DNA from 3 places in the Arthrobacter sp. MDT2-16 genome. Region 2 is predicted to be linked to each of the others. Evidence: predicted binding sites of a transcription regulator. Region 2 holds the regulator's gene; each other region holds the start of a gene.
What was found. The regulator HrcA, encoded in region 2, represses chaperone genes, less so after heat shock. The targets are predictions, from matches to a motif close to TTNGCACTCGNNNNNNNCGAGTGCNAA.
Positions count from the first base shown of each region.

Region 1 (10,564 bases), on a different contig from region 2:
ATGAAGCCGTGCAGCAGGTCGGCGGTGGTGGGATCCTCCTCGTCGATCTGGTCGTGGACCTCGCGCATGGTGTTCACGGCGGCGTTCAGCATATTGACCACGAGACCCACGGTGTCCTTGGTCGAGACGAGCCCGGCGGGGAACGGCTGGATCTTGGTGCCGTCGGCGACGGCGACACTGCGGCCGTCGGGGACGGCGTGCAGGGCGCGCATGCGCTCCGCCATCTCGTCGGCGAAGGTGCGGGCGTCGTCGATGATCTCGTCCAGCTGCAGGTGGAGGTCACGGAAGTTCTTGCCGACCACGTTCCAGTGGGCCTGCTTGCCCTGCAGGTGCAGTTCGATGAGGTCGACCAGCACGGCCTGCATGTTGTCCGTCAGGGTGGGTGAAGCCTTCATGAATCCTCCAGTGCTCGATTTCCTGCTCCGGGCGGGGTTCGGACACACCGATTCCCGCCGGATGGACTCCTTTCACCCTAGACCCGCGCGTTGGTCAATTCCACCGGATCTGCATACGCTAAGGGGACTTATGGTTAGCCGTGCCGCATTCCCGATCAGGGGGTGGCAACGGCGCCGGAGTCTCTACGAGGAGGAACCTTTTGGCTTCAGTGCAGGAATCTATCGACGTAGCAGTACCGGTGAGCACGGCCTACAACCAGTGGACCCAGTTCGAGAGCTTCCCGCAGTTCATGGGGGGCGTGGAGTCCATTACGCAGACCTCGGACACCCGGACGCACTGGGTGACGAGCATCGGCGGCGTCCGGCGTGAGTTCGACGCCGAGATCACCGAGCAGCACCCGGACGAGCGTGTGGCCTGGAAGAGCACCGACGGCGAGTCCCATGCCGGCGTGGTGACCTTCCACCGCCTCGACGCGACCACCACGCGGCTCATGGTGCAGATCGACTGGCACCCCGAGACCTTCACGGAGAAGATCGGCGCCGTGGTGAACGCCGACTCCGCCCAGGTGAAGGGCGACCTCAAGAGGTTCAAGCAGTTCATCGAGAAGAGCGGCGGGGAGACCGGCGCCTGGCGCGGGAACGTCGACGCCCCGCCGACGGGTGGCGGGGACGCCATGCCGGCGAACGATGCGCTGCCGGACACGTCCACCAACGACCCCGACTCGGGCGGACCGCGCGTCGGCTGACGCGCACCCGAACGGCACTCGAGGCGGATCCCCCAGGGGGTCCGCCTCGGGTCGTCCTAGGGGATGCGGCCCACCTCGATCGAGGCGATCGCCTCGGTGGCCTGTCGGGACAGGCCCGCCGAGATGGGTGAACTCTTCGCCGCCGCGGCAGCCTCGGCCTGCCCCTCGGCACTGACGGCGTACGTGCCGAAGGCCCGGACGACGACGGCGGTCGCCTCGTTCTCGTACCGCGCACAGTAGACGTGGTAGGACACCAGGACCAGAGGGTAGACGCCCGGCGCGGTGGTGGTGCGGTCGAGGTCGAGCGCGAGATCGTACTCCTGGCGGCCGGGGACGCGGGCCGCGAGATCGACGGCGGCGGCGGCCGCCTCGGAGCTCACCGGGACGTACGTGTCCCCGACCCGGAGGGCCACGCGCCCGAGCGGGTCCCCCACGGCGGAATCGTCGGCATAGGTGACGGCCCCCACCGTGCCGGCGACCGTGGTGACTACGCCGGCGTTGCCCTTGGCGTTCTCGTTCTCCAGGTCCGCCGGCCACATCCCGTCGGGCTCCTCCGGCCAGGCCTCGGGTGCCACCGCGTGCAGGTAGTCCGTGAAATTCTCGGTGGTGCCGGAGTCGTCGGACCGGCTCACGGCCGAGATGGGCCGGGCGGGGAGTTCCACGCCGGGGTTCTGGGCCGCGATCGCGGGATCGTTCCACATCGCGATCTCCCCGCGGAACATCCGGGCCACGGTCGCGGCATCGAGGTCCAGGGCTTCGATACCGGGCAGGTTGAACGCCACGCTGATGGGGGAGACGTAGGCCGGGATGTTGAAGGCGCCACCCGGACCGCACACCTCCGTGGACTCGGCACGCTCCTCGTCGTCGAGGTAGGCGTCCGATCCGGCGAAGCCCACGGCGCCGGCCAGCAGCGCACCGCGGCCGGCTCCCGAGCCGTCAGGCGAGTACTGCACCTGCGCCCGCGGGTAGAGGGTGGCGAATCCCGAGCGCCATGCGTCCATGGCCGGTCCCTGCGCGGAGGACCCGGAGGCGGTCACCGCTCCCTGCAGGCTCGTGTCCCCGCGCTGCGCCGCTGCTTCCTGCTCGGCACCCAGAGGGTAGTCCGAGCCACAGGCCGTGAGACCGAGGACGACGGCGAGGGACAGGGACGGTACGGCACGGCTTCTCACCCCAGCCACGTTACAGGTGGCGGAGGGGTGAACCTCAGGTGGACAGCAGGTGAACCCGCTGATCCGGTCCCGGGGTCAGCTCACCCGCGCCGCAGGCGGTAGCCGTCGCCCCGGTGCACGAGCCGGCGGCCACCACCGTCGTCGAGCTGGATCCACACCACGGAGGCGTCATCGGTCCTCATGTCCAGCACGCCGCACAGTTGCGTCCCTGCCGGGTGCTGGAAGGTGATCTGCTCGCCGCGCTTGAAGCCCGACCAGTCCTGGACGTCGTCAGTGCTGACCGGGGTGAGGGGGGCATTCATGGCGGGCCTTTCGGAAGCAGTCCGGGACCTCCCACGCTAACGGGCGCTCCTGAACGTCGCATGAACGCGCGCTGAAGGTTGTGGTGTCCCTCACACCCTCCCGATCAGAGCGTGCGCCAGTCCCCGCTGGTGAGGTGCGACCCCGCCTGCGGTCCCATGAGCAGCATCCCGCCGTCCACCACGAACGAGGCGCCGTTGACATAGCTGGAGGCCCCGGAGGCCAGGAAGGCGACGACGTCGGCGATCTCCTCCGGTGCGCCCGGCCGACCCACGGGGATCCCGGGGCGGTCCATGGTGCGGGGGTCCTCGTCGGCGGAGGCGTTCATCGGGGTGTTGATCTCCCCGGGAAGGACGGCGTTCGCGGTGATGCCCCGGTCCGCGAGCTCGAGCGCGATGGTGCGGATCAGCCCGCCGAGCCCGTGCTTGGAGGCGTCGTAGGCCGCTGAACCCACGCGCGGCTGCTCCTGGTGGACGCTGGTGACCGCGATGATGCGCCCGCCCCTGCCGCCGTCGATCATGTGCCGGGCGGCGCGCTGGATGCAGACGAAGGCGCCGTCGAGGTTCGCACCCATGGTGCCGCGCCAGGTGTCCCAGTCGGTCTCCATGAACATGGTGCCGCCGTTGACGCCCGCGTTGTTGACGAAGACGTCGAGGCCACCCAGCTCCTTCGCGAGCTGGTCGACGACGTCGCCGCAGGCGGGCGCGTCGGTGGTGTCGAGCTGCGCGACGGCGGCCCGGACGCCCTTCTCGCGGACGAGGCGCGCGGTCTCCTCGGCGCCCTCCTGGTCGGAGTGCCAGGTGACGCCGACATCGCAGCCCGCCGCTGCGAGGGCGATGGCGGTGGCCCGGCCGATGCCGGAATCGGAGCCGGTGACGATTGCTTTGGTGGGGGTGAAGTCCATGCCCCCATCCTTCGTGCCCGATGTGCGCCGCCGCAAGGGGGCCGTGGACCCGGAGCACCCCCGGGCCAGGAGCCCGGGGGTGCTGGTAGGGGGATCAGGACTCGACGGCGCCCTGCGTGCCGGAGCCCTTGACGGCGCTGGACTGGACCGGCGTGGAGGCGTCGCCGCTGACGATCTCGATCTTGCGCGGCTTCGCGCGCTCGCTGACCGGGATCGCGACGCTCAGGACGCCGTTCTCGTAGCGGGCGGAGATGCCCTCGGTGTCGACGCCCTGGCCCAGACTGAGCTGGCGGAGGAACGAGCCGCTCTCGCGCTCGCGGGTCAGCCACTTGACGCCCTCGGCGCTGCGCAGCGTGCGCTCGGCGCGGATGGTCAGGAGCTGGCCGTCCACGTCGATGTCGACCGATCCGGGGTCGATGCCCGGAAGGTCCGCGGAGAGGATGTAGTGGTCCTTCTCGCGGTAGAGGTCCATCGGCATGAGGCGGAGCCCGGGACGGCTCTCCAGGAGGGCGCCGGCAACGCGGTCCAGCTCACGGAACGGATCGAATTTGGCCACGGGAAACAACTCCTTCGCATATGCCACCGGGGAGGTGGAGGATTCCTGAAGGTTGAGCATCCTTCGCTCAACTACGAAAAATGTTAGCACTCACCCTTGGAGAGTGCTAAGAATTCTCCTGTTCGCTTCCAACGAACACACCCTCATGCAGGAAGGCCCGTACCGATGCATCGGTACGGGCCTTCCTGTAGCGCTGTCTCCAGCTGATCCTCGTGCCTGCGCGGGGCCTCGATCCCCGGGCCTTCCGCGTGTGAAGCGGATGCTCTACCAGACTGAGCTACACAGGCAACTGGTTCTCCAACAGCTTAGGGCATCGGGGCGCCGCGCCAAATTCCCCGGGATGCTCCTGGCCGATCCCGGGATGTCCGGGTACGCGCTGGTCATGGCTCCGTCACCTCAGTAGCCTGAAGGAAAGCCTGCTGATCATCCGCTACCGCCGGTACGGCGACGACGAAGGGACCGCACCATGGACAACCAGGACCTGCTGCAGCGCATCCAGGCACTCGTTCAGGAGGAGCACGAGCTCCGCGAGCAGCCGCAGGACGCCGGCGCCGGCGAGGCGCACCAGGAGCATACGGCGCGCCTGAGGAAGGTGGAGGAGGACCTCGACCAGTGCTGGGACCTGCTCCGCCAGCGCCGTGCGAAGGCCGACGCCGGGGAGAACCCCGCCGACGCGGACGTACGCCCCGTCAGCCAGGTCGAGGGATACCGCCAGTAGCGACGTCAGGGCGGCGCTACCGCGGTGCCCTCCGGTCAGCCCCGGCAGGTCGCCCGCGTCAGGGCCCGCACCCGCGTCAGCGGGCCTTCCGCAGCAGCCAGGAGAGCGTCAGGGACCCGGCGCTGCGCCGGAAGCCGCTCTGCCCGGAGATCACCTCCAGCGCCGCCCAGACCGCGAGGCAGGCGGAACTCGCGAGGCGGAGCCGCTCGCGGTTGCGTTCCTCGAGCGCCATGAAGGAGGCGGCGCCGAGCAGCGCCCACCCGAGGATCGGCGCGTTCGGTTTCAGCACGACGGTCTGGCGGCCGAGGCTGTCGGTGAGGAATCCCATCATGCGCCCTTCTTCTTGGAGGTGCCGGCGGCCTTCGTGCCGCCGGCCTTCTTCTCGCGGTTCTTCTCGACGCTGCGGCGCAGGGCCTCCATGAGGTCGAGCACGTTGTCGTCGTCGTCGTCCTTGCTCACACCGAAGGTCTCCTCGGTGTCGATCGTGTCCCCCTTCTCGATCTTCGCGTCGATCAGGGTGCGCAGCTGCACCTGGTAGTCGTCACTGAAGCTCTCCGGGTCGAAATCGGTGGAGAAGGAGTCGACGAGGGCCGCGGACATCTGCTTCTCCTTCGCGGAGATGCGCACCTTCTCCTCGAGGGCGGGGAAGGAGGCCTCGCGCACCTCGTCGTCCCACAGCAGCGTCTGGAGCATGAGGACGTCCCCGCGGACACGCAGCGCGGCCAGCCGGCTCTTCTGCCGCAGGGAGAACTGCACGATCGCGGTGCGGTCCGTCTCCTCGAGCGTGCGCCGCAGCAGCACGTACGCCTTGGTCGAGGTGCTGTCCGGTTCGAGGTAGTACGAGCGGTCGAACATGACCGGATCGATCTGGTCGCTCGGCACGAACTCCACCACCTCGATCTCCCTGCTCCTCTCCACCGGCAGGGACGAGAGGTCCTCCTCGGTCAGGACCACGGTGTGCTCGCCGTCGTCGTACGCCTTGTCGATGTGTTTGAAGTCGACCACCTCGCCGCAGATCTCGCACCGCCGCTGGTAGCGGATCCGGCCGCCGTCCTCGTCGTGCACCTGGTGGAGGGGGATGTCGTGGTCCTCGGTGGCGCTGTAGACCTTGACCGGTACGTTGACCAGCCCGAACGCGACCGCACCCTTCCAGATGGCTCTCATGGGTCAAGTGAACACCAAGCAGGCTTAGCATGCCAGAGGGTCCGGGCCGCCCGCCCCTAGACTTGAGGGGTGACTTCCGAGACCGTAGAGCCCATCGTCAGCAAGACCACGAGCGACGACGGCGGCACCGTGCTGCGCCTGGAATTCCAGTTCGCGTTCCCTCCGACCGTGCTGTGGAAGCACCTGACGGACGCCGACAAGCTGAAGTACTGGTTCCCCTGCGAGATGGAGTTCGAGCCGCGCAAGGACACGGAGATCCTGTTCCGGTACGCGGACCAGAAGCCCCTGCGCGGGACCGTCCTCGAGGCCGAGCGGCCGGGCGTGCTCGCCTACACCTGGGAGCGGGACAGCCTGCGCTGGGACCTCACGCGCACGGGCGACAACGGCACGCAGCTCGTGCTGCTCCTGACCCCGGGCAGCCCCCGGCACTCGGCCACCATGGCCGCCGGCTGGCACCTGACCATCGCCGGGCTCGACGACTTCCTCAACAAGCGCAACCTCGGCCAGGACCCCTCGCTCTGGGACGTCTACGTGAACCGGTACCGCGAGCAGTTCGGGGACTGACGGGGCCGGGCGGACCCGCCCGCGGAATCTTCGCTGGACCGCCACCGGCATCCGGTCGAGACTGGGGGCATGGTTCCTCCCCGCACGGCGCGGCAGCAGACCGTCACCGTGGACGGGCGCACACTGCGTCTCTCCAACCTGGACAAGGTGCTCTACCCGGCGAGCGGGACCACCAAGGCGGACGTCCTCGCCTACTACGCGGCCGTCGCCCCGCATCTCATCCATCATGCCGGCGGGCGCCCGGCCACCCGGAAACGCTGGGTCCACGGCGTGGGGACGCCCGGGGAACCGGGCGAGATGTTCTTCCAGAAGAACATCGACGAGAACGCTCCGGCGTGGGTGCCGCGCAACGCGATCCAGCACAAGGACCACACGAACGTGTACCCGATGGTGAACGACCTCGCGACCCTCACGTGGCTCGGGCAGATCGCGGCACTCGAGATCCATGTGCCGCAGTGGCGTTTCACGGCGGACGGCGCCCGGGGCAATCCTGACCGCCTCGTGCTGGACCTCGACCCCGGTCCCGGTGCCGGGGTGGCCGACTGCGCCGCAGTGGCACTGCTCGCACGGCCCATCCTGCAGGGCATGGGACTCGAGCCGCTCCCCGTGACCAGCGGCTCCGAGGGGATCCACCTCTACTGCGCCCTCGACGGCCGCCAGACCTCCGAGCAGGTGTCCGCCGTCGCCCGCGAACTCGCCCGGGCCCTCGAGGCCGACCACCCCGACCTCGCGGTCAGCGATATGAAGAAGGCGCTGCGCTCGGGCAGGGTGCTCGTCGACTGGAGCCAGAACAACGCGAACAAGACGACCGTGAGCCCGTATTCGCTCCGCGGGCGTACCGAGCCGACCGTCGCCGCCCCGCGCACCTGGGAGGAGCTCGACGGCGGTGAGGACCTCCGGCACCTGGACTACCGGGACGTCATGCAGCGCGTCCTGGACCTCGGGGACCTCCTCGCCCCGGCGACGACGCGCACGGCCGGGAACGACGCCGGGAGCGGTGCTGCGCCGACGGACCGCCTGTCCACCTATCGGGCGATGCGCGACGCAGCGAAGACGCCCGAGCCGGTCCCGGAGGCGGTGGGGCCCTCGGGGGGCAACAGCTTCGTGATCCAGGAGCACCATGCCCGCCGTCTCCACTACGACTTCCGGCTCGAACACGAGGGCGTCCTGGTGTCATGGGCCATCCCGAAGGGTCCACCGCTGACTCCGAGCAGGAACCACCTGGCCGTGCAGACCGAGGACCACCCCCTCGAGTACGGCTCGTTCGCGGGAAGTATCCCGAAAGGGGAATACGGCGCGGGGGAGGTGTCCATCTGGGACGCGGGCACCTACGAGCTGGAGAAGTGGAGGGACGGCAAGGAAGTCATCTGCACGCTGCACGGCAGGCCGCACGGCGGCCTCGCGCAGGCCGGTACGGCCATCCGCCGCTACGCCCTCATCAACACCGGGGGTGGAGCGGGCGGCAGGAGCAACTGGCTGATCCACCTCATGAAGGACCAGCCCGCGCAGGCGCAGGACGATCCTGAGGGCGCCACCTCCGACCCTTCGGTGTCCCTGTCCGCACCCTCCCCGTCCTCCGCTCCTTCGGCGTCCTCCGCACCGGATGCGCTGGAGGAGCCGGTGCTCGCCGGCCCCCGGAGGGAGGCCGTCCGGCCCATGCTGGCCACGCTCGGCTCCGAGCAGACCATCCCCGATCCCGAGGCCTGGGCCTATGAGATGAAGTGGGACGGGGTGCGCTGCATCGTGCAGGTCCGGGACGGGGCGGTGACCCTGGTCAGCCGCAACGGGATCGACACCACGCTCGTCTACCCGGAGCTCGGGGACCTGGGGCACTACCTCAGCGCCGACAGCGCCGTCCTCGACGGTGAGATCGTGGCCCTCGACGCACGGGGCCGGCCCGATTTCGGTCTGCTCCAGACACGCATGAAGCTGACCCGCCGCGCCGAGATCGAGGCGGCCCGCCAGGTGACGCCCGTCCGCCTGATGCTCTTCGACCTGCTCGACCTCGAGGGCAACGACCTCACCCGCCTCGAGTACCGGCAGCGGCGCGAACTGCTCGAGAAGGCCGTCGACGAGGCGGACGACGGTCATGTGCAGGTCCCTCCGATCCTCGATGCGACGCTCGCGGAAGCTGTCGAGGCGAGCAGGCAGCTCGGCCTCGAGGGGATCATGGCCAAGCGCCTCACCGGCGACTACCAGCCCGGGGCGCGGTCATCGTCGTGGGTGAAGATCAAGCACCTGCGCACGCAGGAGGTCGTGGTGGTGGGCTGGCGGCCCGGCAAGGGCACCCGCGCCTCGAAGATCGGGTCACTGCTCGTCGCGGTGCCCGACGGTGTCGACCTGCGCTATGTGGGGCGTGTGGGATCCGGGCTGACCGAGCGGGACCTCGCGGAGGCCGGTGCCCGCCTGAAGAAGCTGGGGCGGAAGACCGCACCGCTCGACGACGTGCCGGGCATCGACGCGTCCGACGCGCACTGGGTCCGGCCCGCCCTCGTGGGGGAGGTCCAGTACAGCGAGCACACCGGCAGCGGTCGTCTCCGTCATCCCGTCTGGCGCGGCTGGAGGCCCGACAAGACGCCGTCCGACGTCGTCGTCGAACTCTGATCCACGCCCATCCACCGAATATCACCCAGGAGGCATACATGAGCACTCTCGATATCCAGGCACTGGACGCCTGGTGGCGGGCTGCCAACTACGTCTCGGTGGGCCAGATCTACCTCCGCGACAACGCCCTGCTGACACGGCCGCTCACGGGGGAGGACGTGAAGGCGCGGCTGCTGGGTCACTGGGGCACCACGCCCGGGCTCAACTTCATCTACACGCACCTGAACCGCGTGATCGCCGAGCGCGGGCAGGAGATGCTGTTCGTGACAGGGCCCGGCCACGGCGGACCGGCGGTGGTGGCCAACGCCTGGCTCGAGGGGACGTACTCCGAGATCTACAGCAGCATCGGCAAGGACGGTGCGGGGCTCGACGCGTTGTTCAAGCAGTTCAGCTACCCCGGCGGCATCCCCTCCCACGCCGCGCCCGAGTCACCCGGATCCATCCACGAGGGCGGCGAGCTGGGCTACACGCTCATGCACGCCTACGGGGCCGTCTTCGACAACCCCGGGCTCGTCGCCGTCGCGGTGGTGGGCGACGGCGAGGCGGAGACCGGGCCGCTGGCCACGAGCTGGCACTCGAACAGCTTCCTGGATCCGACGGTCGACGGCGCGGTGCTACCGATCCTGCACCTCAACGGCTACAAGATCGCCAATCCCACCGTGCTCGCCCGCATGCCCGAGGAGCAGCTGCGGCAGCTGATGTACGGCTACGGGTACGAGCCGCATTTCGTCACGGTGTCCGACCCCACGGCCACGGAGGCCGCCCACCGCGACTTCGCGGACGTGCTGGACGCCTGCATGGACAGTATCCACACCCTCCAGGAGGCGGCGCGGACGCCCCTGGCGGGTGCGGACGTCGCGGAGGCCCGGTGGCCCATGATCGTGCTGCGTTCCCCGAAGGGCTGGACGGGACCGGCGGTGGTGGACGGCAAGGCCGTGGAGGGCACGTGGCGTTCCCACCAGGTGCCGCTCTCGGAGATCCACAGCAACGAGGACCACCTGCGCCAGCTCGAGGACTGGATGCGGTCCTACGATCCGGCGTCGCTCTTCACCGGGACGGGGGAACTCCGGCCGGAGATCGCCGCGCTGGCCCCCGACGGCGACCTCCGGATGAGCGCCACGCCCTACGCCAACGGCGGGTGGCTCCTCCGCGACCTCGTGCTGCCCTCGTACCTGGAGCACGCCGTGGAGGTGCCGCATCCGGGCACGGAGAAGGCGAGCCCGATGATCACCGTCGGCGGCTACCTCCGCGACATCATCGAGCGCAATCCCCACACCTTCCGCCTGTTCGGTCCGGACGAGACGGCGTCGAACCGCCTGTCCGCCGTGTTCGAGGTGACGGACAAGGTCTGGCAACCGCGCCTGGAGGACGTCGACGAGCACCTCGCACGGTCCGGGCGGGTCATGGAGGTCCTCAGTGAGCACCTGTGCCAGGGCTGGCTCGA
Region 1 covers NZ_JBTNDP010000008.1:27,459-38,022, reverse strand. The annotation lists gene ACX80N_RS13970 (Dps family protein) at 1-395, opposite strand, end outside; gene ACX80N_RS13965 (SRPBCC family protein) at 605-1,141, shown strand; gene pstS (phosphate ABC transporter substrate-binding protein PstS) at 1,198-2,310, opposite strand; gene ACX80N_RS13955 (hypothetical protein) at 2,391-2,612, opposite strand; gene ACX80N_RS13950 (SDR family oxidoreductase) at 2,717-3,514, opposite strand; gene ACX80N_RS13945 (Hsp20/alpha crystallin family protein) at 3,609-4,070, opposite strand; tRNA gene ACX80N_RS13940 (tRNA-Val) at 4,284-4,357, opposite strand; gene ACX80N_RS13935 (DUF2630 family protein) at 4,537-4,788, shown strand; gene ACX80N_RS13930 (hypothetical protein) at 4,865-5,119, opposite strand; gene ku (non-homologous end joining protein Ku) at 5,116-5,952, opposite strand; gene ACX80N_RS13920 (SRPBCC domain-containing protein) at 6,022-6,516, shown strand; gene ACX80N_RS13915 (ATP-dependent DNA ligase) at 6,586-9,120, shown strand; gene ACX80N_RS13910 (phosphoketolase family protein) at 9,159-10,564, shown strand, end outside.
Region 1: ACX80N_RS13945 (Hsp20/alpha crystallin family protein) is a predicted target of HrcA. The motif match lies at 4,154-4,180, and genes of this name have one in related genera.

Region 2 (9,503 bases):
GACGGCACCGCCTACGCGCTGAACATGATCGACACGCCGGGGCACGTCGACTTCACCTACGAGGTGTCCCGCTCGCTCGCGGCCTGCGAGGGCGCCATCCTGCTCGTCGACGCGGCACAGGGCATCGAGGCGCAGACCCTCGCGAACCTGTACCTCGCGATGGAGAACAACCTCACGATCATCCCCGTGCTGAACAAGATCGACCTGCCGGCCGCCCAGCCCGAGAAGTACGCCGCGGAACTCGCGAGCCTCATCGGCGGCGAGCCGGAGGACGTGCTGAAGGTGTCCGGCAAGACCGGCATGGGGGTCGAGGCCCTCATGGACAAGATCGTCCGCGACCTGCCCGCCCCCACCGGCAACCCCGACGCACCGGCCCGCGCCATGATCTTCGACTCGGTGTACGACACGTACCGGGGCGTCGTCACGTACGTGCGCGTCGTCGACGGCAAGCTCAGCCCCCGCGAGCGCATCCAGATGATGTCCACCCGGGCCAGCCACGAACTGCTCGAGATCGGCGTCAGCTCGCCCGAGCCGAAGCCGTCCAAGGGCCTCGGCGTGGGCGAGGTGGGCTATCTCATCACCGGCGTGAAGGACGTGCGCCAGTCGAAGGTCGGCGACACCGTCACCAATCTCGCCAAGCCCGCCGCGGAGTCGCTCGGCGGCTACCAGGACCCCAAGCCCATGGTCTTCTCCGGGCTCTACCCCCTCGACGGCACGGACTACCCCGTGCTGCGGGACGCCCTCGCGAAGTTCACCCTGAACGACGCCGCCCTGGTGTACGAGCCGGAGACCTCCGCCGCGCTGGGCTTCGGCTTCCGCGTCGGCTTCCTCGGGCTGCTGCACCTCGAGATCACGCGTGAGCGCCTCGAGCGGGAGTACAACCTGGACCTGATCTCGACGGCGCCGAACGTCGAGTACGAGGTCACGCTCGAGGACAGGCGGACCCTCAAGGTCACCAACCCGAGCGAGTACCCGGTGGGCAAGATCGCCGAGGTGCGCGAGCCCATGGTGTCCGCGACCATCCTCGCGCCGTCCGAGTTCGTGGGGGCGATCATGGAGCTGTGCCAGCAGCGCCGCGGCGTGCTCGGGGGGATGGACTACCTCTCGGAGGACCGCGTCGAGATCCGCTACCGGCTGCCGCTGGCGGAGATCGTCTTCGACTTCTTCGACCTGCTGAAGTCCAAGACGCGCGGTTACGGCTCCCTGGACTGGAAGGCCGACGGCGACCAGGTGTCCGACCTCGTCAAGGTGGACATCCTCCTTCAGGGCGAGCAGGTCGACGCCTTCAGCGCCATCACCCACCGCGAGAAGGCCTACGCCTACGGCGTCATGATGACGGGCAAGCTGCGCGAGCTCATCCCGCGCCAGCAGTTCGAGGTACCCATCCAGGCGGCCATCGGCGCCCGGATCATCGCGCGCGAGAGCATCCGGGCCATCCGCAAGGACGTCCTGGCCAAGTGCTACGGCGGAGACATCACCCGCAAGCGCAAGCTCCTCGAGAAGCAGAAGGAGGGCAAGAAGCGCATGAAGATGGTGGGCCGCGTCGAGGTGCCCCAGGAAGCGTTCATCGCCGCCCTGTCCTCCGACGAGTCGAAGGACAAAGCCAAGAAGTGACCCGGTACGGTACCCACGGGACTGGTCCGCATGCCTAGCGCGCTGCCGCTCGGCCTGCCCGCGCCCGACGACGGCCTCCTGCCGCCCGACGCCGCGGACGGGGCGGACGGACGTGACTTCTGCCTCTACGTCCACATCCCGTTCTGCGCGGTGCGGTGCGGCTACTGCGACTTCAACACCTACACGGCCACGGAACTGGGCGGGGGTGCGTCGCAGGACGCCTACGCCGGATCGGTGCTCGCGGAGATCGGCCTCGGAGCCCGCGTCCTGGAATCCTCCGGGCTGCCGGCCCGGCCGCTGTCCACCGTGTTCTTCGGCGGCGGCACCCCGACCCTTCTCCCCGCGGAGGACCTCGCCTCGATCCTGCGGGCCGCACGCTCGACGTGGGGGTTCGCACCCGACGCGGAGGTCACCACCGAGGCCAATCCCGACTCCGTCACCCCGGAATCGCTGCGCATCCTGCGGGAGGCCGGCTTCACCCGCGTGTCCTTCGGCATGCAGTCCGCGGTGCCCCACGTCCTCGCGGTACTCGATCGCACCCACGCTCCCGAGCGCGTCCCGCAGGCCGTGCAGTGGGCGCGGGACGCCGGGCTGAAGGTGAGCCTGGACCTGATCTACGGCACCCCGGGGGAGTCGCTGGAGGACTGGCGCACCACCTTGGCCACCGCCCTGTCCTACGGCCCCGACCACATCTCCGCCTACGCACTGATCATCGAGGACGGCACGCGCCTCGCCTCGCGCATCCGGCGCGGCCAGGTACCGCCCATCGACGACGACGACCACGCGGACAAGTACGCCCTCGCCGAGGAGATGCTGACGGCGGACGGCCTGCACTGGTACGAGGTGAGCAACTGGGCCAGGACCCCCGCTGACGCGTGCCGGCACAACCTCGCGTACTGGCGCGGGAGCGACTGGTGGGGTGCCGGCCCCGGCGCGCACTCGCACGTCGGTGGTACGCGCTGGTGGAACGTCAAGCACCCGCGGCCCTACGCCGATGCGCTCGGCGCCGGGCGGTCACCGGCCGCGGGGCGCGAGATCCTCTCGGCGGGGGACCGCTACGTGGAGGACGTGATGCTGCGCGTGCGGCTGCGCGAGGGGCTTCCCACGCAGTCCCTGACATCGACGGGCCGCAGGGCGGTCGCCGGCCTGATCGCCGACGGGCTGGTGGATCCGGCCTCGGCCTTCGCGGGCCGCGTCGTCCTGACGCTCCACGGCAGGCTGCTCGCCGACGCCGTCGTCCGGCGGCTGCTGTCGGACTGAGGGCCTCCGCTCAGCGGATCAGGCGCAGGTTCAGGGCGTACCGGTAGGGCCGCCCACGGTTCACCTGGATTCCCGCGTTGACCGAGAAGACCGTGATCGTGACCCAGATGAGCGCGTTCACGACGGCGAACACGCCGCCGATCTCCGGTACGAGCGACAGGAGCCAGGCGACCAGCGCGAGGAGCGTGGGCGGGAGCGTGAAGTTCAGTGCCTCCTTGGACTCCTGGGCGGTGAAGGGCCCACGGTCCTGGAAGATGAGGTAGATCAGCAGCGACGGGATGAATCCCAGGATCCCGCCGAAGTGCGCCAGCGTGGCGAACTGGCGGTCCTCGGAGGCCGTCAGGGGCAGGGCGTTCGCCGGCGTGCCTTCGAACGCGGACTGGGACGCTCCCCGCCCGTGGTGCTGGTGGTCGGCGGTGTTGGACAACTTCGATTCCTTTGCTGGCTGACGGAGACTCTTCCCCCGGAGCCAGTTCCAAGGATACGTGGCGGCCGGGACGGGATGGTTCAGGCGCGGCGCGGGGGAGCGGTGAGGAAGTCGATGACCTCCTCGACCCGTCCCAGCAGCGAGGGTTCGAGGTCCGCATAGGTGCTGACGCCGGCGAGGATGCGCTTCCACCCGTGGGCGACGGCGGCCTGGTCGTGGTGCGGCCAGCCGAGGCCGGCGAGGATGCCGGTCTTCCAGTCCTGGTGCCGGGGGACCACGGGCCAGGCCTCCAGGCCCAGCGCGGCGGGCTTCACCGCCTGCCAGACGTCGACGTAGGGGTGCCCGACGATCAGGACATGGCTGCGGGCGCCGGGCACGGTCATCGCCTGCTGGGCGATCCGGGACTCCTTGGTCCCGGGCAGCAGGTGGTCGACCAGGATCCCGAGCCTGCGCTCCGGCCCCGGCCCGAATGCACGGATGGCGCCCTCGAGGTCGTCGACGCCGTGCAACGGCTCGACGACGATCCCCTCCAGCCGGAGGTCGTCGCCCCACACCTTCTCCACCAGTTCGGCGTCGTGCTGTCCCTCGACCCAGATCCTGCTCGCACGTGCCGTCCTCGCCCGGGCGCCGTCGACCTTCACGGAACCGGAGGCGGTACGGGTCGACGACGGCGCGGCGCGGACGGCCGGGGCGACGACGTGCACGGGCTCACCGTCGAGGAGGAATCCGTGGCCGAGCCGGAAGGTGCGCGTCTTGCCGCGGCGGTCCTCGAGCACCATCACGTGGAGTCCGCCGGACTTCTCGACGCGGACCACCGCTCCGACGAAGCCGCTCTGGACGTCCTCGAGGACCATGTCCTTCTGCACCGGCACGTCGGGCAGGTCGACCCGCTTCGGAGCCGCGATGTCCTGTGCTCCCCAGCCGTACTCCATGCCAGCGCGTCCTTCCCGCAAGGGCTGCGGCGGTCTGCCGCGGCCCGGGATCCCAATGCTAACAATCGCCTCGGACGTACTAGACTTGGCACTTGGGTGTGTCGAGTGCTAACCGCGCCGGGCCACCCCCCGAGCCGTGCTCGTCAGGAACAGACCCGGAGGTGACACAGGAATGAGTGAACCGCGACGCCTGGAGGTGCTCCGGGCCATCGTCGAGGACTACGTCCACTCCCGGGAGCCGGTCGGCTCCAAGGCCTTGGTGGACCGCCACCAGCTGGGCGTATCATCCGCCACCATCCGCAACGACATGGCCGTCCTCGAGGAGGAGGGCCTGATCGCCGCTCCCCACACCAGTTCGGGCCGGATCCCCACGGACAAGGGCTACCGCCTGTTCGTCGACCGTATCTCCGAGGTGAAGCCGCTCTCCGCTCCCGAGAAGAAGGCCATCCAGACACTGCTGGAGGGCGCCGACGATCTCGACGACGTCATGGACCGGACCGTCCGGCTGCTCGCGCAGCTCACGAACCAGGTCGCCGTCGTGCAGTTCCCGCGGGTGGGCGGTGCGTCCGTCCGGCACATCGAGTTCGTGCTGCTCGCCCCGCAGCAGATCCTGGTGGTCCTGATCGCCAGCAACGGCACCGTGCAGCAGCGCATCGTCAGGACCGCGGCCGAGATCCAGGAGGCGGAGCTCGCCGAGCTCCGCCAGCGCATCCTGTCCGCGGTGTCCGGCGTGAAGCTGGCGGCGCTGCCGGCCGAGCTCGGGGTCGCGCAGTCGCAACTGCCCGGCGCGCTGAGGGCCCACGGGGGTACGATCGTACGGGCGCTGGAGCAGCTCGCCGGAATGGGCCGGGACGACCGGATCCTGCTGGCCGGGACCGCCAACCTCGCGCGCTCCACCGGGGACTTCCCCCTGAGCATCGGGCCGATCCTCGAGGCCCTCGAGGAGCAGGTGGTCATGCTGAGGCTGCTGTCCGAGATGGAGTACGACGCCCGGGGCATCTCGGTGCGGATCGGGAGCGAGAATCCCTACGGCGGGCTGTCGGAGGCCTCGGTCGTGGCGACCGGGTACGGTCCGGGTGCCGGGGCGAAGCTCGGGGTCCTCGGGCCCACCCGCATGGACTATCCGACCACGATGGCCGCCGTGCGCGCCGTCGCCCGCTACCTCTCGAGGATCCTCGAGGAGTGAGCGGGAGCGCCTCCGGCGCCGGGGCATGTCGCGCCGGGCCGGCCGGCGAGCAGAAGACAGAGAAGTTTCCAACAGGAAGTGATGTGCACGAGTGAGTAATCACTATGAGGTCCTCGGTGTGGCGCAGGGCGCGACCGCGGAGGAGATCAAGAAGGCGTACCGCAAGCTGGCCCGCAGGCTCCACCCGGACGTGAACACCGGGGAGGACGCCGCCGACGAGTTCAAGCGCGTCACGCACGCCTACGAGGTGCTCTCGGATCCGCAGAAGCGCCGGATCTACGACACGACCGGCAACGAGAACGGCAACGACAACGGGTACGGGGCGGGTTACTCCGGGTCCGGGTTCGCGTTCCAGGACATCTTCGAGACCTTCTTCGGCGGGGGAGGCCAGCAGGCCGGCACCCCCACCAGGACGCGCCGCGGGCAGGACGCCCTCATCAACGTGCGGATCGACCTCAAGGACGCCGTGTTCGGCGCCAACAAGAAGATCGAGGTGGACACCGCGGAGGTGTGCCCCACGTGCGACGGCACCTGCTGCCAGCCCGGGACATCGGTGCGCACCTGCGACATCTGCGGCGGGTCCGGCCAGGTCCAGCGCGCCGTGCGCTCGATCCTCGGCCAGGTCATGACGAGTGCCCCCTGCGGTACCTGCCAGGGCTACGGCACCGTGATCCCGAGCCCCTGCCACGAGTGCAGCGGCGAGGGCCGCATCCGGGCGCGCCGTACCCTGACCATCAAGGTCCCCGCCGGCGTGGGCACCGGCACGCGCATCCAGCTGGCCGGACAGGGCGAGGCCGGCATCGCCGGCGGCCCCCAGGGCGATCTCTACGTGGAGATCCGTGTCAACACCGACTCGACGTTCCTGCGGGACGGCGACGACCTGCACGTGACGCTCAGCGTCCCCATGACGGCTGCCGCGCTCGGCACCAGCGTGCACCTCGACACGTACGACGGCGACCAGGAGCTCGAGATCAAGCCCGGCACGCAGTCCGGCGAGATCCTGACGCTGCGCGGCCTCGGTGTCACCCACCTCCGGAGCCAGGGCAGGGGGGACCTGCGGGTCCACCTCAACGTCGAGACGCCGCGGAACGTCGACCACCAGCAGGAGGAACTCCTGCGCAGGCTCGCGGAGCTGCGCGGCGAGGAGTACACCGACGGCCAGCTCGCCAGCAGCGGATCCGGGGTGTTCGCGCGCCTCCGGGAGCGCCTCGGGAACCGCTGAGCGTGACGCGTCCCCTCTTCTTCGGCCCCGGTGACGCCGTCCGTTCGGCCGTACCCGGCAGCGTCTTTGTCCTCGGCGGGGACGAGGGCCGGCACGCGGCCACCGTGCGGCGCCTCACCGCGGGCGAGCGTATCGACGTCTCGGACGGCGCCGGCTACCGGATCGGCGGGGTGATCGCCGCCGTGGGCACCGGGACGGTCGAGCTCGACGTCGAGACCGCGGGCCAGGAGCCGGCGCCGCGGCACCGCCTCGTGCTCGTACAGGCCCTGGCGAAGGGCGGCCGCGACGAGCAGGCCGTCGAGTCGGCCACCGAGCTCGGCGTCGACGCCGTGGTGCCGTGGCACGCCGAGCGGAGCATCGTGCGCTGGCGTGGCGACAAGGCCGAGAAGGGACGGCAGAAGTGGGTCTCGCTCGTCGCTGCGGCGGCGAAGCAGTCCCGCCGGTCGTTCGTGCCCGAGGTGCACGCCGTGATGGACACCACCCGGCTCGCGGCATGGGCCGCGTCGGTGGACCGCATGCTGGTGCTCCACGAGGACGCGGACGCCTCGCTCGCCGACCGGATGGCGGTACTCCGTGACTCCGGCGCGCTGGAGGTGCCGACGTCGACCGCCGTGCTGGTGGGACCGGAGGGCGGCATCAGTGATGCGGAGCTGGGGAAACTGCGGGCCGTCGGGGCGGGCACGGCGCGCCTCGGACCGCACGTCCTGCGGTCCTCGTCCGCCGGGCCGGCCGCGCTCGTCCTGCTGAACCACCTGCTCGACCGCTGGTAGCCGACGGTGCCCGGGCCGGCACCCGGCACGGGCTAGCGGACGACGACGGTCTTGGAGTCCTGCGCCTCGCCGTCGCCTGCAGGGACGGACACCGTGATCGCGTAGCGGCCAGGAGGCAGTGTCACGGAGAAGGAGTAGGCGCCGTCCCCGGGCATGATGTCCACCGACCCGTCCCGGAACAGCTCGGCGTCTCCCGAGCCGTCGCCCAGGCCGTCCACCTGGCGGTCGATGCGCCAGTCCACCGACTCCTCGGAGGAGGGCCCCACCCCGTGGACGATCAGGCCTGCCGTATCGGCCTCGACGTCCTGCTGGGGATCGATGATCCAGACGGGAGCGAGCGTGGCTGTATCCCGCGTCCATTCACCGGTGAGGTCCACGGAATCGAAGGCGCGGAAGCCGGACGCCCCGTCGACGAGGACGACGACGGAGCTCGATTCGCCGCCGGGGATCAGGCCTGCGTTCGAGGCCGCCGCCGTCGCCGTGTAGACCAGCTGCTGGAGGGCCAGGCGGGCGTCGTCCTCGCCGAGGCTTCCACCGAACGCGTCCGAGGAGATGTCGAGGGTGATCACGTTCTTGGTGGAGATCGCCGAGCGTACGCTCGAGGCGTCCTGCCACGGCGACCGGTAGTCGGGGTCCAGCGGTTCGCCTGCGGACATGAGCCGGACGGCGTCGGCGATCGGGTCGCCCGAGGACTCCTGGGGGGTCGGCAGGAACTCGCGGAACAGACGCCCGGATCCGTCGACGTCCGCGACCCAGTACACCGGCAGCAGCGCCGGCGCGGCAGCGGCCCCGGCCGTGGCGTCCCGCGACTCGATCGTGGCGTCGGACGACGGGTCCGTGGGCGTCCCGGTGGCCGCCGTGAGGGGCCCCGTGATGGACGCCGTCGGCGCGGTGCCCGGCAGCAGCCCCGTGTTCGGGAGGACGAAGACACTACTGGCGACGAGCACGCTGCCCGACGCCAGGAGGATTCCCCGCAGTCCCAGGCGGCTCTTCTTCAGGGGGTCGTGCTCACTCATGCCGGCCCCCTTCCGTTGGGCGCGCGCAGGCGCGTCGATCGCTCGAGTCTCCGCGGCTCGCCACCTCGATCGCTGGATCGGAGCGGGCACGGACGGCCGGCTGCTTCCGCCGGGCCGGATTCAGCTTGGCACAGGGCGGGGGAGCCCAACCCCACGAATCCGCGCACCCGCCAGGACTGAAACCTGATCGATACGAAGCCGTTGCGCATTCGCGATGAAACGCGGGCTCCGTCCCGCGTCCGGGCGGGGTGGCTCCGGAAGGGCCGGGCCGGCGGGAATCAAGGCCCCTGTGTCCGTGTTGACGAAAAGGGGCATGGCGTAGCATGGACATCTCTGCCATTCTCTTGCTGCGGCCCGCTCCAGCGGGGCAGGATCAGTGCCCGGCAGACCACTTCACGCTGGTACGACTACTCGAACGAGGGGCGATCGAAGGCCGGACGGCCGAGCTATGAGCGAATCTTCAACAGGCATCAACGCGGCAGGACTGGACACCAGGACGTTCGTCTTCGACTCGACGGAGCAGATGGTGCAGGCACTCGGCTCGAACGACGAGGCCCTCCGGCTGATCGAGGATTCGTTTCCCGGCATCGGCCTCCAGGCGAGGGGCAACGAGCTGACGATCACCGGTCCCTCGGCGGACGTCCTGCGCACCGAGCGGCTCGTCGGCGAGATCCAGACCATGGCCACCAACAACGCGACCGTCTCACCCCAGGTCCTCGAGCAGCTGGTGACCATGCTCAAGACGCAGAGCGCCGCCAGGCCCTCGGAGGTCCTGTCCGTCAACATCCTCACCTCCCGCGGCAAGACGATCCGCCCCAAGACGCTCAACCAGAGCACCTACGTGGATGCGATCGACCGCAACACCATCGTGTTCGGGATCGGCCCGGCGGGTACCGGCAAGACCTACCTCGCGATGGCGAAGGCGGTGCAGGCGCTGCAGCAGAAGGAGGTCAACCGGATCATCCTCACGCGGCCCGCAGTCGAGGCCGGGGAGCGGCTGGGCTTCCTGCCCGGGACGCTCAACGACAAGATCGACCCGTACCTGCGCCCGCTGTACGACGCCCTGCACGACATGA
Region 2 covers NZ_JBTNDP010000002.1:211,237-220,739, reverse strand. The annotation lists gene lepA (translation elongation factor 4) at 1-1,614, shown strand, start outside; gene hemW (radical SAM family heme chaperone HemW) at 1,645-2,874, shown strand; gene ACX80N_RS05585 (DUF4870 domain-containing protein) at 2,885-3,301, opposite strand; gene ACX80N_RS05580 (DUF3097 family protein) at 3,382-4,233, opposite strand; gene hrcA (heat-inducible transcriptional repressor HrcA) at 4,406-5,419, shown strand; gene dnaJ (molecular chaperone DnaJ) at 5,511-6,641, shown strand; gene ACX80N_RS05565 (16S rRNA (uracil(1498)-N(3))-methyltransferase) at 6,644-7,411, shown strand; gene ACX80N_RS05560 (GerMN domain-containing protein) at 7,444-8,427, opposite strand; gene ACX80N_RS05555 (PhoH family protein) at 8,876-9,503, shown strand, end outside.

Region 3 (10,564 bases), on a different contig from region 2:
GATGTCGGGGGCTCGGCCCCACGCGGTCGCCCTCGCGGTCACGGACGCTTCCACGGACCCGGGCGCGATCCCCGGAGGGGTTGCGGTCGCGGTCGCTGTCACGGCCGCGGAAGCAGTCACTGTCCCGGGAGCCGTCCGGCCATGGGAGCCGTCGCGGTCGTTGTCACCGTCGCGGTCGCGGTTACGGACGTGCCTGACGGGACACTGACCGCTCCCGTCCGTGCCGTAGATGCCGAAAGGGCGGCACCCCCGTGGGAGTGCCGCCCTTCTCGAGCTGCGTCGGCGGGTAGCGCCGTACGGGCTAGAAGCCGCCCATACCGCCCATGCCACCCATGTCGTCGCCACCGCCGGCAGGGGCTGCCTTCTCCGGCTTGTCGGCCACGACGGCCTCGGTGGTGAGGAACAGGCCCGCGATCGACGCTGCGTTCTGCAGGGCCGAACGAGTGACCTTCACGGGGTCGTTGACGCCGGCGGCGAGGAGGTCCTCGTACTCACCGGTGGCCGCGTTGAGGCCGTGGCCTGCGGGCAGGCCGCGGACCTTGTCGACGACGACGCCGGGCTCGAGGCCCGCGTTGAACGCGATCTGCTTCAGCGGGGCGTCGATGGCGACGCGGACGATGTTCGCACCCGTCGCTTCGTCGCCCGAGAGCTCCAGGTTGGCGAACGCCTTGGCGCCGGCCTGGATGAGGGCTACGCCACCACCGGCGACGATGCCTTCCTCGACGGCGGCCTTCGCGTTGCGGACGGCGTCCTCGATGCGGTGCTTGCGCTCCTTGAGTTCGACCTCCGTCGCTGCGCCGGCCTTGATGACTGCAACGCCACCGGCCAGCTTGGCCAGGCGCTCCTGCAGCTTCTCGCGGTCGTAGTCGGAGTCGGAGTTCTCGATCTCGGCGCGGATCTGGGCCACACGACCGGCGATGGCGTCGGCGTCGCCGGCTCCTTCGACGATGGTGGTCTCGTCCTTGGTCACGACGACCTTGCGCGCGGTACCGAGCAGGTCGATGGTGGCGGTCTCGAGCTTGAGGCCCACCTCCTCGGCGATGACCTGGCCACCCGTCAGGATGGCGATGTCGGCGAGCTGCGCCTTACGACGGTCACCGAAGCCCGGAGCCTTCACGGCGACGGACTTGAAGGTACCGCGGATCTTGTTGACCACGAGGGTCGCCAGTGCTTCACCTTCGATGTCCTCGGCGATGATCAGCAGCGGCTTGCCGGACTGCATGACCTTCTCGAGGACGGCGACGAGATCCTTCACGTTGCTGATCTTCGAGTTGACGATCAGGATGTAGGGATCCTCGAGCACCGTCTCCTGGCGCTCGGCGTCGGTGACGAAGTAGCCCGAGATGTAGCCCTTGTCGAAGCGCATGCCCTCGGTGAGTTCGAGCTCGAGGCCGAAGGTGTTCGACTCCTCGACGGTGATGACGCCTTCCTTGCCCACCTTGTCGAGGGCTTCGGCGATCAGATCACCGATCTGCGTGTCGCCGGCGGAGATGGAGGCCGTGGCAGCGATCTGCTCCTTGGTCTCGATCTCCTTGGCCGACGCGAGCAGCTCGTCGGTCACGGCCTTGACGGCCTTCTCGATGCCGCGCTTCAGGCTCAGGGGGTCGGCTCCGGCCGCGACGTTGCGCAGGCCTTCCTTGACGAGCGCCTGGGCGAGCACGGTGGCGGTGGTGGTTCCGTCGCCTGCGACGTCGTCGGTCTTCTTGGCGACCTCCTTGACGAGTTCGGCGCCGATCTTCTCGAACGGATCGTCGAGCTCGATCTCCTTGGCGATGGACACACCGTCGTTCGTGATGGTGGGGGCACCCCACTTCTTCTCGAGCACGACGTTGCGGCCACGGGGGCCGAGCGTTACCTTGACGGCATCGGCGAGGATGTTGAGGCCTCGCTCGAGGCCGCGGCGGGCTTCTTCATCAAAAGAAATGATCTTGGCCATAGCGGCTTAGGTCCTTTCGGGGACGGTTACATCTGAAGCACGTGAATGCTCTGCCTGTGTGCGGTGCCCGCGACGGCCGGGCGCTGCCCGGACGATCTCTTTCACGCCCGGTGCATCGCCCCCACCACAGAGGTTTGTCTGCTTCACTCGCCGCGCCCAGATTTAGCAGTCTGTGCGCGCGAGTGCCAACTCAATAATTAGCACTCCCACCCCGCGAGTGCAACCTGTACGGGAGCCTCAGACGCCATTGCCAGGGTGGACAGCGAGGGGCGCACGGTGTGGGGATCTCGCCGGTCCAGGTTGCGGCCACGGCCGGTCACGATGGACAGGTAGGCCCTCCAGCACCGGTTCCTCGCGTCGAGGAGCCATCCCTCGGACGGCGTCGTGACGGTCACCGGAATTCCGGCCCGAGCACCACCGAGATGTCCGGGGAGATCTCGGGACTGTCCACGAGGTCCGTGATGCCGAGGTCTGCCGCCACGGCCTCCGCTGCGGCCCGCTGCGCCTCCCCGTTGTAGAAGATCACGGACACCCCCTGAGGTGCGCCGGTCCAGTTGCCGGGCAGGGCCGATGTCCAGCCTTCGGCGGCCAGACGTGCGGCCGCAACGGAGGCCTGACCGGGAGCGCCGGTGGCGTTGAGGACATTGACCGTTTGCGCACGGTCCGTCTCGTCGTCGGCGTCGCGCGTGGACGTGGCTTCCGCGCCCGCTTCGTCCTCGGCGTCCGAGGTCGACCCAGCCGAGGTGGACGGCTCGGCCGACGCGTCCTGGGCCTCGGCCGTGCTGGAGGCCGTACCGGACAACGCGGCAGCGGAGCCGTCACCGCCGACGACGAAGCCCAGCCGGGGAAGGATGAAGTAGGCACCCACCCCGATCAGGAGCGCGAGCACTCCCACCGTGATCTTGAGCGCCAGTCCGTTCGACCCTGCCGGGATGAGCCGCTGCCGATGGACGCCCTGCCGCGCGGAAGACTCCGGGACCTTGTCGAACTCGTCCCGTGGGTGATCAGTCATGGGTCAGGGTGGTCCTTCGTTCGTGAAGAGGGCTGGACTAGATGTCCGCACCGAGTCGGCGGGCGGATCGGGCCCTCTGACGGGTTGATCGCAGGCGCCTCAGTCGCTTCACGAGCATGGGGTCGTGCGCGAGGGCTGCCTCGGTGTCGATCAATGCGTTGAGCACCTGGTAGTAGTGCGTGGCTGACATGTTGAACAGGTCCCGGATCGCCTGCTCCTTGGCGCCGGAATACTTCCACCACTCGCGTTCGAGAGCGAGCATGCGCTGTTCACGGTCACCCACGGCCAGTTTCGCGTCCTGTGCGGAAGCAGTAGTGTCCGAGTGCCCCTGTGGCTCGGCCATCGCGCTACCGCCTTCCCTCCGACTGGCACATCTGTCATCCAATCGTAGAGGGGAATTACAGGCATGTCATTCCGGCGGTGCCCACAGGAGTCGCGCGCAAGAATGGGCTCATGACCTCCGACGACGGCACCCTCTTCGATCTTCCCGAGACCCCTCCCGCGAGCAGTGCAGCAGGCGATCCACGCGTCCGCGCAGCCCGTAAGGCGGCAGGTACAACGATCCCGTCACCCAACGAATCGGTGTTCCCGTTCGCGGCACCGGCTTCCATCGGCGATCTGGTCCCCGCCGACTGGGCGGCAGCGCTGGAACCTGTGGAGCCCGTCCTCCACCAGCTCGCCACGTCCCTCGCGGCCGATCTCGACGACGGACGGCGGGTACTGCCCGACGCGCGCCACATCCTGAGGGCCTTCACCACACCGCTGGACCGCGTCCGGGTGGTCATCGTGGGACAGGATCCCTACCCGACCGTCGGTCATGCAGTCGGTCTGAGCTTCGCCGTCGATCCGGCGACACGACCGATACCCCGCAGCCTGGCGAACATCTACCGGGAGTTGGCCTCGGACACGGGGACAGCCCCGCCCGCGACCGGAGACCTGTCGGGCTGGGCCGAGCAGGGAGTGCTCCTGCTCAACCGGGTACTGACGGTCCGCGCCGGAGAGACGGCGTCCCATCGGGGGCTCGGCTGGGAGCTCGTGACCGATGCCGCGATCCGGGCGCTCGTGGCGCGGGGCGGGCCACTCGTGGCCATTCTCTGGGGCAAGGACGCCCTGCGCCTGAAGCCCCTGCTCGGCTCCACGCCCACCGTCGAATCCGTCCACCCGAGTCCGCTCTCCGCCTCGCGGGGGTTCTTCGGCTCGCGGCCCTTCACGCGGGTGAACGACCTCCTGATGCAGCAGGGCGCCGACCCCATCGACTGGTCGCGCACCTCGACGAACCGCACGGGGTCCTAGGCGGCGACGTCAGCAGACAGTCGGGACCCGGATGACGACAGGTAGCAACGTCGGTGCCGGCAAGCGGGGACCCGACGCGATCGACGCCGGCGGCCTCACCGGCGGCGAAGGGGCCTACCGCCGTCGGTTCCGCTGCCGCTCGTTCGAGCTCAGCTTCCGGGTGAAGGGCCGCGCCAGGTTGTCTCCGAGGACCACCCCCGCGGCGATCGCCAGCACGATCGTGAGCGCGTTGAAGAGGCCGAACGCGCCGTCGCTCGCCACCCCCGAGTCGATGGTGAGCATGTACATGGACCGGAAGACGGTCAGTCCCGGGTAGAGGAACAGGACCGCAGGGACGGCGACGACCAGCTGCGGAGCGCCGAAACGGAGCGCGACGACGCGCGAGAGGGCACCGATCAGGATGGCCGCGAGCGCCGGCGCGAGCCGGTAGCCCACGCCCGCCGCCGTGGCGCTGATCAGCAGGAGGTATCCGGCGACCGCCACGAGCGACGTCGGGATCACGAGCTTCACGTCCGTCTGCTCCGCGATGCAGATCATCGCCACTGCGACGAAGGTGAGCACGGCGACCACGGGCCAGGGATACTGGCTGCCGGAGGACTCCAGCACCTCCAGTTCGGGGATCCCGAGGGCCGTACCGGCCACCAGCGCGACGGCGATCCCGGCCACCAGCGCCGCGAAGACGAGGATCGCCGAGAGGAACCTCCCCGCGGCGGTGACCGGGAAGCCGTTGATGGCATCCTGGGTCGCCGAGACGAGTCGACCTGTGGGCAGGAGCAGGAGGATGCCTCCCACCACCACGAGGGCCGGGGCGATCGGGACCTGCAGCCACCAGAACAGCAGCGCGATCAGGGTGACGAGCGCTGACGACGTCGCGACGGAGAAGAACTCGGGGACACGCCATTCTCCGAGCTTGCGGCTGACGAGGTCCACGAGGATGCAGCTGACGAACCCGACGAGTGAGCCCAGCGGTGTCCCGCCGACGAACGCGACGATCGCCGCCGCGAAGATCCCGAAGGCCGCCGTCACCATCCAGCGTGGGAACGGCTTGGGCCGGTGGATGATCTCGTCCAGCCGCTGGGTCGCCTCCGTACGGGAGACGCCGCCGTCGGCGATGTCGGACACCAGCCGGTGGATGGCGGTGAGACCGGCATAGTTGTTCGTCCAGGAGCGCACCACCCGCAGGACGGTCGTCGGCGTCTGGTCCCTGGCCGAGTAGTTGATCACCACCGACTGGTTGGTGATGTCCACCTCGATGTGCTCGAGCCCGAAGGCCGCCGTGACCGCGATGATGCTCGTCTCGACCTCGAGGGCCCCGGCGCCGTAGCGGAACATCGTCTCGGCGAGGTTGAGGGCGAAGTCCAGGGCCTTGCGGGCGCTGGCGTCGGGGCCCCCGACGTGGATCGTGGGATTCGCGTACGGGCTGCCGGCAAGCCGCTCCACGATGCTCATGGCCTGGGTGGGCGGGGCCTCTCCCTGCACCAGGCGGCGGAGCACGCTGCGTGCCGCCGCGTTGGGACGGCTCGACGACGGCACGCTCTGCGGTGTGGTGGGCAGCGCATCGGCCGGCTTCGTGACGGCCTGCCGCTGCCGGCTCTGCCGTTGCGGCTTCGGCGCGGCTGCAGGACGCCGGGACGGCGCGCCGGTCTTCGGCGGCTTCCGGCCACCGCTCCCCCTGCCCGCGGCGAGCCGGTTCTTCTCGTCGTCGCTCGGGTCGAAGGGACGCTGGATCACCGGGAGCGCCTGGGCGACGGGTGACGGGTTGGTGGTCGGCGAGCGGCCATCCACCGGTTCGTCATGCTGACCCTCGGTCATGGGAGCACCTCTTGATCGTCCCTCTGGGTGGTTCGGGGGGTCTGGGAAGGCCTAGTAGAAAGGCTGCCGGTGACGACGCCAGTGGATCTGGCGTGCGACGCGCTCACCCATCGCCTGCCAGACACGGTAGGTGCGCGGCCGCACCACGGCGTCGTAGCATCCTGCGAAGTCGGTCACCGTCTTGGTGAAGCTCGTCTTGAACATGCCCAGGCCGTACTGCGGGTGGTCCTTGTCCTTGAGCCGGTCAGCCGGAGGGGTGCCGCAGAAGTCGTATTCGCGGGCCCCGAGGCGCTTCATGTCGAGGATCGCCTCCCACTGGACGAGATGGGAGTCCCCGTACTGGCTGCGCTTGGGCAGGGAGCCGCCGTCCTTGTAGGTGGCCTTCTCCCCGTACAGGATGACGAACGCACCGACCGAGGGCCTCCCGTCCTCGAAGACGAAGTAGAAGCGGCCCATGCCTGCGTCGACGAACTCCTGCCAGAAGCCCCGGTAGTACTCGTACGGCCTCGGCACGGCGGACAGGCGGCCCTGCTGGGCCTGGCCGATCAGCGCATACATGGTCCGGTACGTCTCCTCGGAGGGCTCCACGCGCTGCGCCTGGACGCCGTCCCGGAGGGCGCGACGCACGGCGTTGCGTCCGCGGGACGAGAGGTTCCGCAGGAGCTGGTTCTCGTCGGGGGTGAGGTCCAGGAGGGCGGTGCTGTCATTGGCCTGGATGTTGAACGACTTCACCAGCCCCGCCCCGGTGAACAGTGCCCTCACCTCGTCGGAATCGGGGACGTCGGGCTCGATCTTCACCGCGAAGACCCGCCCCGGCTGACGCCGGGCGTAGGCGACGACCGCGTCGGTGAAAGGCGGGACGTCCTCCGGCACGGCGGTGTCGGGGCCCTTGATGAGGTACCACAGGGCGCCGAGCGCGGGGATGCTGCGCTGGTAGGCGATGACATAGCTCGTGTAGGCGTCGGACTCGACGGCGAGATGGATCGGCGTCCAGCCCTGGCGCTGCTTGACGCGGCTGAACGGCCCCGACTGGAGGACGTTGCCGCCCAGCGGGTTGGCCGGCACGAGCTCGTCCCAGCGCTCCACCTCGGCCGCCGTGGCGGCGCGTGCGGTGAACTTCGTCATGCTCAGTACCAGCTCTCGTGGTGGCGCATGCGATGCAGCTTCAAGGTCGCGCGCTCGCCGATCCGTGTCCAGGCCCGGTGCCGCAGTGCTTTGACGGGGAGGTCGAAGGTCCCCACGAAATCGGTGATGGTGGAGTTGAACCCGGTCTTGAACATCCCGATCCCGTAGTGCTCGTGGTCCTTGTTCTTCGCCTCGCTCGACGGCGGTGCACCGCAGAGGTCGTACTGCGTGACGCCCCGGATCTTCAGCCATTCGATCGCCGCCACCTCGAGCAGGGCACTGGCTCCGCGGACGGTGCGCTTGCGCGTGCTCGCGGCGTCCTTGCGGCTCGCCTTCGCCCCCAGGACCATGATGAAGTCGGCGGACACCACCTCACCCTCGACGTAGGCGAACAGGAACGCTCCCGCCTGCGCTCGGGCGTGCCGCTGCCAGAAGGAGGTGTAGTACTCCTCGCTGCGGATGGAGAAGCTGCCCTCGGCCGTCTCGTCCAGCAGGCGGTAGAAGATCCTACAGTTCTCGTCGTCGACCTCGACCACGCGGGTCTCGACACCGGCCTTGCGGGCCGCGCGGATGTTGTACCTGGTCTTCGATCCGAACGAGGCCTCGATGCTCTCGAGGTCACCCGAGATGTCGAGGACCACCGTGGACACGTTCGGCTGCACGTTGGTGGTGCGCACCAGCCCTGCCGCCTCCAGCGCTTCCGCCACCTCGGGGTCGGAGGGGAGCTCGGGGTCGATCTTGATGCCGAACACCCCACGGCCGGCCGCGAAGGCCTTCAGTTCGGGCAGCAGTGCGGCGAGGGACGCCGCGTCCTCCACGCCCGGCCCCTTCGGGACGTACCAGTAGCGCCCCAGCGGAAGGACGGTTTTCTGCAGCACCGTGAGGGCCACGCCGTCCAGGCGCAGATACACCGGCGTCCAGCCCGTGGCGCGCTTCTGCTCGGCGAATTCCCGCCCCTGCATCACGTTCCCGCCGTCCGGATTCTCGCTGATGATGCTGTTCCAACGGGCAACCTCGTCGGGCGTTGCAAAGCGGGTAGTCATGATGATCGAGTCTACGGCAGGGCCCGAATCCCCTCCAAAGCACCACTCCGTAGCATCACTCCCCCGCACGGTGGTTGCCTGCGGAACCTATCGCTCGGCGAGCCGACGCGGCTAGCATCGCCCTATGGACTTCAGACACCTCGGCAACAGCGGATTCAAGATCTCGGAGATCACCTACGGCAACTGGCTCACCCACGGATCGCAGGTGGAGAACGACGTCGCGACCCGTTGCGTGCGCGCAGCACTCGACGTCGGCATCACCACGTTCGACACCGCGGACGTGTACGCGAACACGGCGGCGGAGACCGTCCTCGGCGAGGCGCTGAAGGGTGAGCGCCGGCAGTCGCTCGAGATCTTCACGAAGGTCTGGGGGCCCACGGGGCCGAAGGGCCACAACGACGTCGGGCTGTCCCGCAAGCACATCATGGAGTCGATCGACGGCTCCCTGCAGCGCCTGCAGACGGACTACGTGGACCTGTACCAGGCCCACCGCTACGACTACGCGACCCCGCTCGAGGAGACGATGCAGGCGTTCGCCGACATCGTGCGCCAGGGCAAGGCGCTCTACATCGGTGTCAGCGAGTGGACAGCGCAGCAGATCCGCGACGGGCACGCCCTGTCCAAGGAGCTCGGCTTCCAGCTGATCTCCAACCAGCCGCAGTACTCGATGCTGTGGCGGGTCATCGAGGGCGAGGTCGTCCCGACGTCGGAGGAGCTCGGCCTGTCCCAGATCGTCTGGTCGCCCGTCGCGCAGGGCGTGCTGACCGGCAAGTACAAGCCGGGGCAGCAGCCCGAGCAGGGGACGCGGGCCTCGGACGAGAAGGGCGGCGCCGACATGATCAAGCGCTGGATGGGCGACGAGGTCCTCACCGGCGTCCAGAAGCTCGCGCCCATCGCCGACGGCGTGGGCCTCACCATGGCGCAGCTCGCGATCGCGTGGGTGCTGCAGAACAGCAACGTCGCCTCGGCGATCATCGGCGCCTCGCGCCCCGAGCAGGTGGAGTCGAACGCGGCCGCCGCGGGCGTGAAGCTGGACGACGACGTCATGAAGGCGATCGACGACGCCATCGGCGGCCTCGCCGAGACCGACGTCGAGAAGACCGTCTCCCCCGCGGACCGGCCGGCCTGATGGGGGACCCCACCCCCCTGAACGTCGCGGTCACGGGATCGAACGGCAAGCTCGGCCGCAGCGTGGTGCGCGGCCTGCGCGAGGCCGGGCACACCGTGCTCGAGCTCGACCAGCACGGCGAGCGCAGCCCGGAGTTCCTGCGCATCGATCTGCGGGACTACGGACAGGTGGTCGATGCGCTCCTCGGCGTGGACGACCGGCACAGCGGCTTCGACGCCGTCGTGCACCTCGGGGCCATCCCTGCCCCGGGGCTGCAGGCGGACGTGGCGACGTTCCACAACAACATGGCGGCCACCTACAACGTCTTCCAGGCGTGCCGTCGGGCCGGCATCAGGCGGATCGTCTACGCGTCCAGCGAGACGGTCCTCGGGCTGCCCTTCGACACGCCTCCCCCGTACATCCCCGTCGACGAGGACTACCCGGCCCGGCCCGAGAGCACCTACTCGCTGGTGAAGCACCTGGAGGAGCAGCTGGCCATCGAGTTGACGCGCTGGGATCCGCAGCTGAGCATCACGGCGCTGCGGTTCTCGAACGTCATGGACCCCGAGGACTATGCGGAGTTCCCGTCCTTCGACGCCGATGCCACGGCCCGCAAGTGGAACCTGTGGGGCTACATCGACGGGCGCGACGGCGCCCAGGCCGTGGCGAAGGCCTTGGAGAACGCCGCACCGGGCTTCGACCGCTTCATCATCGCCGCGGCGGACACCGTCATGACGCGCGCGAGCGCGGAGCTCGCGGCGGAGGTGTTCTCCGGCGTCGCCCTGACGCGGGCCGTGGAGGGCACCGAGACGCTCCTCTCGATCACCAGGGCACGCACCGTGCTGGGGTACGAGCCCCGGCACAGCTGGCGCGACCACGTCTAGCTCCTGCGCCCGGGCGGCAATGCGAACTGTCGTCCGGGCAGGAAGATCAGTAGGCTGATGATCGAAGGATGCGCAGCACCGATGAAAGGCAGAGAAGATGACCGAGAACCTTCCCGATGAGGAACTGACCATCGTGGGCGAGGAGCCCGAGACGCCGAACGATGCGCTCGCACCCGAAGCCTTCGACCCCGTGCTCGAGGGTCGGCCCGACGATTACGAGGGTGCGGCGGAGATCAACCCCGACCGATGGCAGGAGGACCCACTCCTGCAGGACGAGCCCGGCGCTGCCGTGACCGGCGACGACGAGAACGACTTCGACGAGAACGGTGTCTCCGCGATCGGCGAGGAGGG
Region 3 covers NZ_JBTNDP010000004.1:20,866-31,429, reverse strand. The annotation lists gene groL (chaperonin GroEL) at 302-1,936, opposite strand; gene ACX80N_RS08800 (LytR C-terminal domain-containing protein) at 2,328-2,948, opposite strand; gene ACX80N_RS08795 (DUF3263 domain-containing protein) at 2,986-3,291, opposite strand; gene ACX80N_RS08790 (uracil-DNA glycosylase) at 3,402-4,241, shown strand; gene ACX80N_RS08785 (threonine/serine exporter family protein) at 4,356-6,053, opposite strand; gene ACX80N_RS08780 (lipid II:glycine glycyltransferase FemX) at 6,105-7,178, opposite strand; gene ACX80N_RS08775 (lipid II:glycine glycyltransferase FemX) at 7,181-8,221, opposite strand; gene ACX80N_RS08770 (aldo/keto reductase family protein) at 8,346-9,350, shown strand; gene ACX80N_RS08765 (NAD-dependent epimerase/dehydratase family protein) at 9,368-10,213, shown strand; gene ACX80N_RS08760 (hypothetical protein) at 10,311-10,564, shown strand, end outside.
Region 3: groL (chaperonin GroEL) is a predicted target of HrcA. The motif match lies at 2,099-2,125, and genes of this name have one in related genera.